Linked DNA regions of Tsuneonella mangrovi. The protein of the gene in region 2 interacts with the protein of the main gene of each other region in a pairwise test. Links are inferred from orthologs where the notes say so. Each region holds a gene or a part of one and is shown on either strand. Other genes may lie near its edges.

Region 1 (4,819 bases), 1.7 Mb from region 2 along the record:
GCGGCCCCCGCCACGTTTACCCAGGTATCCAAGGCAATCCGCCCGAGCGAGGCGGAGACAGATCGCAATCCGCGCGCCCGCTCGGCCACTTTGCGCCACGCGGTCCGCACCGCCATTCCGACAAGGGAGGCTGCATGATGGTTACCGGAAGTCGTTTGCGCCAGTTCGGCTGGGCCGTGACCCTGGCATTGTGTTTCACCGCCTTTTTCGCGCTAACCTTCAAGGTCAATTCGGTGAAGAGCCAGGTGCGCCTGGCCGAGCGTCACATCGTTTCGCTCGAAGGCCAGAACCAGATGCTCCAGACCGAGTTCGAAACCCGTTCCAGCCAGCAGCAGCTGGCCCAGTGGAACGCGGTCGATTTCGGTTACAAGCCGCCGACCGCCGACCAGTATCTCGAAGGCGAACGCCAGCTGGCCGCGCTCGGCGAAGTGCGCCGCCCCGATGCTCCGGCTCCGATCCGCGTCGCGCGGGCGGACGAGACCGGCGACCAGGGGGCGTTCCGCCAAATGGTTTCGCCGCTAACAGGCAAGCCGGTGCATAGCCGGATCGAAACTGGCGCGATTGCCGCAGCGCTGGTCCACGGTGGAGAGATCCTGGCGGATACCGCTCGGTGACCGCGATATCGGTCAGCACGGCGATTTCTTCCGGCCGGGTGCACCTTGTCACCCAGCGCCGTCGCCAGCTGACCGTCGCACGCTTGCGCGTGCTGCTGGTAGCGGGACTGTTTGTTGCCATCGCCATCGCGGCGTTGGGACGCATCGGCTACCTCGGACTTGACGATCACAGCACAGAGTCGACCTCGCTCGTCGATGCACTGCTGCCGCCGCGGGGCGAGATCACCGACCGCAACGGACAAGTGCTCGCCCGCGCATTCCCGGCATTCGCGCTGTGGTACGATCCAGGCGCGCTCGCTGGTGGCTCCCCGCTGGTCAAGAGCCCCAAGGTCGTCGCTGCCGACCTCAAGGCGATCTTCCCCGACATGAACGAAGCGAAGGTCGAGAAGAAGCTTGCCGCCGGTCGCGGCGGATACCTCGAGCGCCGTATCCTGCCCGAACAGGCGAACAAGGTGCTGGCGATCGGCGAACCGGCGCTCGAACTGCCGAAGGAAACCCAGCGCTACTACCCGCAAGGTTCGCTCGCCGCGCACGTGCTCGGCTTCGTCAACGCGAACGGTAACGGCAAGCTCGGGATGGAGCAGACACTCGATGCCCGGCTCAAGGACCCGGCCAAGCGCGGGACCCCGGTCGAGTTGTCGATCGATACGCGGGTGCAAGGCGCATTGGAAGACGAGCTTGGGCGCGGGATGAAGATGGTCAACGCGATGGGCGGGGCCGGGATCGTCCTTGACGTCGACACCGGTGAAGTATTGGCAATGGCCTCGCTGCCCGAATTCGATCCCAACAACGTCAAGCCGAGCGACCTGCTTTTGACCAAGGCCGAAGCAGCCGAAGGCAAGTTTCCGACCAGCTTCAACCGCATCACCAACCAGGTTTACGAACTCGGCTCCACCTTCAAGCCGATCACGATTGCCGCTGCAATCGATGCCGGGGTGGTGCGCGATTTCGGCAAGAAGTGGGATGCCGAACCGATCAAGATGGGCGGGTTCACGATCAAGGACCTGCACAACATGGGCGACTCGCTCAACGTGCCGGAAACGCTGATCCATTCCTCAAACACCGTCTCTGCGCGGATTGCCGACACCTTGGGTGGTGCCCGGATGCGCCAGACGCTGATCGACCTGGGCATGAACAAGCGCCCCGAGATCGAGCTGCCCGCGCGCGGCTTCCCGATCTGGCCGGGGAAGGACTGGCCGCGCCTGCGGACGATGACCGTCGGTTTCGGGCACGGCGTGGCGGTGACTCCGCTGCATCTCGCCAGCGCCTATGCCGCGCTGGTCAACGGCGGGATCTGGCGTCCGTCGACGCTCTACAAACTCAAGCCCGGCGAGGCTCCGCGCGGGCACCGCGTGTTCAAGGCATCGACTTCGGCACGAATGCGCCAGCTGCTGCGCATGGTCGCGCTATACGGCACCGGGCGGGGCGCCAACGCGCCGGGCTTCCGCGTCGGCGGCAAGACCGGATCGGCCGAAAAGCCCGGAGCGCACGGCTATCGCCATCATTCGCTGGTGTCGACCTTTGCGGCCGCGTTCCCGATGGACCACCCGCGCTATGTCGTGATCGCGATGCTCGACGAGCCGAAGGGCACCGCCGCGAGCAGTTACCAGCGCACCGCCGCGTGGAACGCCGTGCCGATCGTCGGGCGGCTGATCCCGCGGATCGGGCCGATGCTCGGCATTCCGCCCGATACCTCGCGCGATGTCGACCTGTCGGACCTCGATCCGCTGGTTCCGGAATCCGAGGGCGGCAAGGCAGCGGCGGAAGGCGAATGAGGCTCTCCACGCTCGTCGGCGACTGCGGAATCGACGCGAACGGTTTCGGCGACAACGCCGTCACCGGCTTCGCGATCGATCATCGCAAGGTCGCCCCCGGCACGGTGTTCGGCGCGTTCCAGGGCAGCGCGGTCAACGGCGAGGACTTCATCCTCGCTGCTGTCGCTGCCGGAGCGATTGCGGTCGTCGCCCGACCGGAGGCGAAAGTCGAAGGCGCTTTGCACATTGGTGACCCCACTCCGCGCAGGCTGTTCGCGCAACTGGCGGCTAAGTTCTTCGTGCCGGTACCCGAGACGATCGTCGCGGTGACCGGTACAAACGGCAAGACCTCGACAGTCGAGATGGCGCGCCAACTGTGGCGGATGGCGGGCAACAGCGCAGCCTCGATCGGCACACTCGGCGTCACCACGCCTGACGGCAGCGTTTCGACCGGGCTGACCACGCCCGATATCGTCACGTTCCTTTCGAATATGACCGGCCTCGCCCGCGAAGGGGTGACCCACGTCGCCTACGAAGCCTCGAGCCACGGCCTGTCGCAGTATCGCAACGAAGGTCTGCGGGTGGCAGCGGGCGCATTCACCAATTTCAGCCGCGATCATCTCGATTACCACGCGACGATGGACGACTATTTCGCGGCCAAGATGCGGTTGTTCGACGAAGTCGTCGCCGAAGGCGGAACTGCGGTGATCTGGCAAGGCGGTGATGATTGGACCGCCAAGGCAACCGAGCACGCACGCGAACGGGGGTTACGCGTGCTGGCAGTGGGCGGGCAGGCGGATGGGATCGGCCTGCTCGCCCGCACTCCCACCCAGTTGGGGCAGGACCTGCAGGTCGGATACGACGGCGCGGCCACCAAGGTCTCGCTACCGCTTATCGGTGCCTACCAGGCGGCGAACGCGCTGGTCGCTGCGGGCCTCGTCATCGCGACCGGCGGCGATCCGAAAACGACTTTCGCCAACCTCTCGCGCTTGCAGCCGGTGCGCGGGCGGCTGGAGCGTGCAGCGATCAATCGCGAGGGCGCGCCGGTCTATGTCGACTATGCCCACACACCCGATGCGCTGGAAGCAGCCATCGCTGCGCTGCGCCCACATGTGGAAAAGCGCCTTCTGGTGGTGTTCGGAGCGGGCGGAGATCGCGATCAGGGCAAACGGGCCGAAATGGGCCGGGTCGCTAGCCAGCAGGCAGATGTCGTGATCGTCACCGATGACAACCCGCGCGGGGAAGACCCGGCGGACATACGCCGCGCGGTCCTGTCGGGCGCGCCGGGCGCACAGGAAATTGCCGGGCGGCGCGATGCGATCGCGGCTGCTGTTAGCATGGCCGGGGCGGGGGACATCGTCCTCCTCGCCGGCAAGGGACACGAACAGGGCCAGATCGTAGGAGCCGGAGACCAGATGCGCATACTGCCGTTCGACGATGTCACCGTTGCGCGCGAATGCGCGGCGCAGGAGGGGAGCCTGACATGAGCCTCAACCGGGCCATCCTGTCATGGCCGCGCGTGGCGCGCGACCGGCTCCCGCTGGCACTGTGGAGCGCCGAAACGATCGCCGAAGCCGTTGGCGGCACGGCGAGCGGGGCGTTCCAGGTGTCGGGCGTCGAGATCGATTCACGCGACGTGCGCGCTGGCGACCTGTTCATTGCGCTCAAGGGCGAAAGCACCGACGGCCACCGCTTCATCGGCAAGGCATTCGCCAACGGGGCCGCGGCCGCGCTGGTCAGCGAGCCGATCGACTGGCCGCATATCCTCGTGGAGGATACCTCCGCTGCTCTCGAAGCGCTTGCTGCTGCCGCACGTGAGCGTGCCGAAGCCGTGCGGATCGGCGTCACCGGCTCGGTCGGCAAGACCGGGGTCAAGGAAGCGATCTTTGCTGCGCTCGACCGGACGAGCCGCGGGGCGGCGCACCGTTCCGTCCGCAGCTACAACAACCATGTCGGCGTGCCGCTCAGCCTCGCGCGGATGCCCGCGCGCAGCCGTTTCGGCGTTTTCGAAATGGGCATGAACCATGCGGGCGAGATCGACCACCTGACGCGGCAGGTTCGCCCGCACATCGCGGTCGTGACCACGATTGCCCCGGCACACATCGAGAATCTCGGCAGCGAGGAAGCGATTGCCGATGCCAAGGGCGAAATCTTTGCGGGGCTGGTCGAAGGCGGCACGGCGGTGATCCCGGCCGACAGCCCGCATTTCGAACGGCTGCGCGGCCACGCCCAGGCGTGCGGCGCGCAGGTCGTCAGCTTCGGGCGCAGCGCTCACGCCGACGCGCGCTTGCTCGATGCGATCCCGAGCGCCAACGGCGGCGCGCTGGTGACGGCGGACATTTCCGGCACCCGGCTGTGCTTCACGGTCGCCGAACCGGGTGAGCACTGGATTTCGAACGCGCTGGCGGTGATGGCCACGGTCAAGGCGGCGGGCGGCGACCTTGCCGCGGC
Region 2 (5,141 bases):
CCGACCGGTTCGGGCAAGACGCTGCTGGCGCAGACGCTGGCGCGCACGTTCGACGTGCCGTTCACGATGGCCGACGCGACCACGCTGACCGAAGCAGGCTATGTCGGTGAGGACGTCGAGAACATCATTCTCAAGCTGCTCCAGGCGAGCGACTACAACGTCGACAAGGCGCAGCACGGGATCGTCTATATCGACGAGATCGACAAGATCACCCGCAAGGCGGAAAATCCTTCGATCACCCGCGACGTGTCGGGCGAGGGCGTTCAGCAGGCGCTCCTGAAGCTGATGGAAGGGACCACCGCTTCGGTGCCGCCGCAGGGCGGCCGCAAGCATCCGCAGCAGGAATTCCTGCAGGTCGACACCACCAACATCCTGTTTATCTGCGGTGGCGCGTTCGCCGGGCTGGACAAGATTATCGCGGACCGGCTGCAGAAGCGCAGCATCGGGTTCGGCGCGCACGTTGCCGATCCGGACAAGCGCCGGGTGGGTGAACTGCTGCAGAAGTGCGAGCCGGAAGACCTGCTCAAATTCGGGCTGATTCCCGAATTCGTCGGCCGCCTGCCGGTGATCGCGACGCTCAACGATCTCGACGTCGGCGCGCTGGTGCAGATCCTGACCCAGCCGAAGAACGCGCTGGTCAAGCAGTACCAGAAGCTGTTCGAACTCGAAGATGTCGACCTGACCTTCACCGACGACGCGCTGCAGGCGATCGCCGAGAAGGCCATCGCCCGCAAGACCGGCGCGCGCGGCCTGCGCTCGATCGTCGAAGGCATCCTGCTCGACACCATGTTCGACCTGCCCGACATGGACGACGTGTCGGAAATCGTGATCGACAAGGACGTCGTCGAAGGCCGCAAGGACCCGGTTCGCGTGGTCGGCGGCAAGAAGGACAAGGAAGAGGCGGCCTGATTGCCGTGGCTGGCCGGTAGCACGCGATGCTCCGGCCGCCTCCTGCCATCGCTACATTGCTGAAGCGGGTTCCGGGGCTTCAAGCGCTCGTCCGGCGGATCGAGAACCCCGACCATTTCGCGCTCGAGCAGAGCATCCGCAACGGCAGCAGGCTGGCGGTGCTGCAGCCCTACACGACGAGCGCGGAGGATCGCTATCCGGCGCTGTTCGATCGGCTGGCGCGCGAACTGGGTAGCCTTTCCGAACCGCGCATCCTCTCGTTCGGTTGTGCCGGCGGCGAGGAAGTCCGCGCGCTTCGTAAGCGGTTGCCTCGCGCGCATATCACCGGGATCGACGTCAATCCGCGCGCGGTCGCCCGGGCGCGCCGCATGGACCGCAATCCGCGTTCGCGTTACCTGCTCGCCGACCGGCCGCTGCAGGGCGAGACGTTCGATTCGATCCTCGCGCTGTCGGTGTTCCGCCACGGCACGCTCGAGCGCGAGACGCCGGATAGCTGCGCCGATGTCCTGCCGTTTGCACGCGTTGCCGAAGTCCTCTCGGCGCTCGATGAGGCGCTCCGTCCGGGCGGGTGGCTCGCATTTGGACATGCGCAGTTCCGCCTCGCCGATGTGCCCGCGACAGTGCGATTTACCTGCGAGACCCGGTTTCCCGACGAGCTGGCTGTGTCGACGGTGCTCTATGGCCCGGACGATCGCTTGATCGAAGGCGCGACCGATAGCGGCGGGCTCTACCGCAAACCCGGCTAGGCCGCATGGCCTAGCAGCCGGCCCGGCAGCTCTCGCGGCTGGTTTCAATCTGCACGGTGGTGTGGACGATACGGTGGTGCGCCTCCAGTGCTGTGGCGACCTCGTGCAGGAATCCGTCGCCCGGATGCCCACCTGGCATTTCGAGATGCGCGGTGAGAGCGGTCTCGGTAGTGCTCATCGGCCAGATGTGCAGGTCATGCACTGCGCTGACGCCGGGCAGGGCAGCAAGATAGCCGCGCACCGCGTCCTGGTCGATGTGGGCCGGCACGGCGTTGAGGCCCATTTTTACGCTATCCTTCAGCAAGCCCCACGTACCCCACGCGATCACCCCAAGGATCAGCAGGCTGGTTGCCGGATCGATCCAGCTCTGGCCTGTGAGCAGGATCAGCCCGCCAGCGATCACGACGCCGAGGCTGACCAGCGCGTCGGCTGCCATGTGGAGGAATGCGCCGCGCACGTTGAGGTCGTGCTTGCTGCCGCGCATGAACAGCACGGCGGTTGCGGCGTTGATCACGATTCCGATCCCGGCGACAATCATCATGATGCGCCCTTCGACCGCTGGCGGCTGGGCCATCCGGTCGACGGTCTCGAAGGCGATCCCCGCAATTGCGACCAGCAGCAATCCGGCGTTTGCTAGCGCCGCGAGGATCGTCGAACTCTTGAAGCCGTAGGTAAAGCGCCCGCCCGGTGAACGGGTGGCGAGGACCGCCGCGATCCATGCCAGCGCCAAACTCAGGACGTCGGACAGGTTGTGGCCGGCATCGGCCACCAGCGCCATCGATCCGGCCATGAAGCCATAGGCTGCCTCGACAATGACGAAGGCGGTATTGAGCACGATGCCGATCGCGAATGCACGGCCGAAGCTGGCCGGGGCATGTGCATGGGAATGGTTGTGGGAATGATCGTGCGCGTGCTCGTGCCCCAAAATCTGCCCCTTTCGCCGAACCGTTGCGCGGACGCCCGCAAGTCCCGCCTTCTCTATTGCCCACAAGGCGCATTCTGCAAGAAAAGACTGATAATCAGTATGTTATATAATACCCTCGTCGTAGATATAGTATCTCATAACACATTCGAGTGTGACAGCAAGGAGTTGATAGGTTGGACGTTTTCGGCTGGGCCACTCCGGCGACTGTGGTTGATCGAAAGAACGAGGCGCTCAATCGTAGATACAAGCGTCGAGCGCGTCGCGCCGGACAACGCCCAAACGGCGGGCGAGGGTGTTGCCGTGACGTCGCACGAACCCGCTTGGATCGACCGCTTCGCGCTTTGCCGGGAGTGGCAGCACAGCGGCGATGCGCGCCGCTTCGATCGCGCTCAACCGCGCCGCCGAATGCCCGAAGTAACGCTGTGCTCCTGCTTGCACGCCATACGTGCCGATCCCGGTCTCGGCGACGTTGAGATAGACTTCCATGATCCGCCGCTTGCCCCAAAGGTGCTCGATCAGGAATGTGAACCAGGCTTCGAGGCCCTTCCGGAAATAACCGCCACCCTGCCACAGGAACACGTTCTTGGCGGTCTGTTGGCTGATGGTGGAGCCGCCGCGAATATGGCCGCGTCCGCGCTTGTCGACCCGCTCGTTGTGCGCGATGGCCTTCTCGATCGCATCGGTGTCGAACCCGTTGTGGCTGCAAAACTTGCTGTCTTCCCCTGCGATCGCGGCATCGACCATGCTGCGGTCGATGTTGGAGAGCGGTTCCCAGTCCTTGGTGATTCCGTGCGGGTCGGCCAGCATCGTCGCGGTCACCGGCACCGGCACGAACCGGTAGATCAAGACCCAGATGACGCTGATGGCGATGAACGCCACGATTGCCTTGGCGGTGATCCTGAGGATGCGGGTCATTCGGGTCATGCAAGGCGATTAGCGGCGGTCCCGACAAAAGAAAATGCGCTTCGCATTCGCCAGGGTGTTGGGCCGAAATTTGAAAACCGTTCGCCCGACTCGCCATGGATGGTGTATCCGGCCCGTCTTGCGGTCGCAGACCAAGGAGACTGCCAATGCCTCAGTTCGTTATCGAACGCGAAATGCCCGGTGCGGGGTCGCTCTCGCCGCAGGATCTGCAGGGTGCGTCGCAGCAATCGTGCTCGGTCCTTCGCGACCTCGGACCGGAGATCCAGTGGGTCCATTCGTATGTGACCGACGACAAGATCTACTGCGTCTATCGTGCGCCGAGTGCCGACCTGATCCAGCAACACGCCGATACCGCAGGGTTCCCGGCCAACTCGATCTCGGAAGTGCGCACGATCATCGATCCGACTACCGCCGAATAGGCGCCCCGACCGGCTGGCTAGGCGGCTGCGCGTTTCGGGCGCGTGGCCCCTACGAACGTCCAGAAAAGAACCAGCGCGATCGCCGGGAATGCCAGTTCGCCGGCCAGCATCGCGTTGGTGCCGAAGCTGTCGTGGATCTGCCCGTCGATCATCGACATCATCGCGATCGGGATGTTCGAAAGTGCCGCCATCAGGTTCCAGTTGGTCGCGGCCGACTTCTTGCCGATCGCCTCTAGCACGATCGCGGCGTAGCCGGTGTAGGCCATCCCGACCATCGCCGAATAGGCGAGTACACCGACGGTGAAGACCAGCGGTGTGCGGGGCAGGGCGATCATCGCGACCGCCACCAACCCTACAAAGATACCATACATCGAATAGGCGCGTTTCAGGTCCATCCGGTCGCAGATGAACCCCGCCGCCATAGCCCCGACGATCGAAGCGATGCCGCCCGATACGCCGTTGACCAGCGCGACGGTGTTTGCCCCGGCGTTCCACTCGCCGGCGATCGCAGACCACGGCACGCCGCCAGAGCCGATCGGCAGCAGCATGATGATCAACGCGAGGTATCCCGGCCGCGACTTGGCGACACCCCAGACATTGACTGCCACTTCCTTGAGCTCGGCAAAGTAATTGCGCGCAGCGCTTGCGGTTCGTTCAAGCTTGGGCAGCAGCAGCGTTGCACCCCAGCAGGCGATGCAGATAGCGGCCAGCAGTGCGCCGGAGACCCACGGCTGGGTGAAGTTTTCCGCCACCAGAAGACCGATCCCGCCGCCGATCCCGGCACCGCCGAGGTTGCCGGCTTGCGACCAGCCGCTCGCCCTTCCGCGCGTTTCGGGGGGCACGAAGTTGACCATGAAGATCTCGGTCGCCATCGAAACGAAGGTCGACGTGACCGACGATCCGACGATCAGTGCGATATACAGCGGCACCTCGGCCTGCGTCTTGGGAAGGACGCTCATCGCCAGGATGCTGAGACCCACGGTGAACGTGCCGACGGCGTACCACACCTTGGGATTGCCGATCGTGTCGACGAACGGCGCCCACAGCATCTTGACCGTCTGCGGCCAGACCGACAGCGCGATCAGTGTCGCGATCAGCGCGGTCGAAAGCCCTGCGCGGGAAAGCAGGAAGCCCAACGTGACGGTGACATAGCCGCTCGATATCCCGAACGGAGCGAATAGCGGGGCGAATACCCACGGAGAAACGCTGGCGCCCCCT

Evidence for each region. The genes of interacting proteins can lie anywhere in the genome.
Region 1: the proteins of mtgA (region 2) and CJO11_RS04120 interact in binary tests that used the Escherichia coli proteins (3 or more experiments, as listed by UniProt). The link is inferred for Tsuneonella mangrovi from one-to-one orthologs.

What each region holds. Positions count from the first base shown.
Region 1 is NZ_CP022889.1:831,174-835,992, reverse strand. What follows is about bases 1-2,999. They hold CJO11_RS04120 (peptidoglycan D,D-transpeptidase FtsI family protein), read left to right. Parts: upstream 1-610; coding sequence 611-2,389; downstream 2,390-2,999. Other genes in these bases: CJO11_RS04115 (UDP-N-acetylmuramoyl-L-alanyl-D-glutamate--2,6-diaminopimelate ligase), read left to right, coding at 2,386-2,999; CJO11_RS04125 (hypothetical protein), read left to right, coding at 135-614; rsmH (16S rRNA (cytosine(1402)-N(4))-methyltransferase RsmH), read left to right, coding at 1-138. Also shown: more of CJO11_RS04115, read left to right, coding at 3,000-3,855; CJO11_RS04110 (UDP-N-acetylmuramoyl-tripeptide--D-alanyl-D-alanine ligase), read left to right, coding at 3,852-4,819. UniProt on the Escherichia coli protein: Essential cell division protein that catalyzes cross-linking of the peptidoglycan cell wall at the division septum. Required for localization of FtsN.
Region 2 is NZ_CP022889.1:2,500,416-2,505,556, forward strand. What follows is about bases 1,654-4,399. They hold mtgA (monofunctional biosynthetic peptidoglycan transglycosylase), read right to left. Parts: upstream 3,496-4,399; coding sequence 2,812-3,495; downstream 1,654-2,811. Other genes in these bases: CJO11_RS12135 (class I SAM-dependent methyltransferase), read left to right, coding at 1,654-1,655; CJO11_RS12140 (cation diffusion facilitator family transporter), read right to left, coding at 1,666-2,580; CJO11_RS12150 (DUF4242 domain-containing protein), read left to right, coding at 3,651-3,923; CJO11_RS12155 (MFS transporter), read right to left, coding at 3,941-4,399. Also shown: ATP-dependent Clp protease ATP-binding subunit ClpX, read left to right, coding at 1-909; more of CJO11_RS12135, read left to right, coding at 936-1,653; more of CJO11_RS12155, read right to left, coding at 4,400-5,141. UniProt on the Escherichia coli protein: Peptidoglycan polymerase that catalyzes glycan chain elongation from lipid-linked precursors. May play a role in peptidoglycan assembly during cell division in collaboration with other cell division proteins.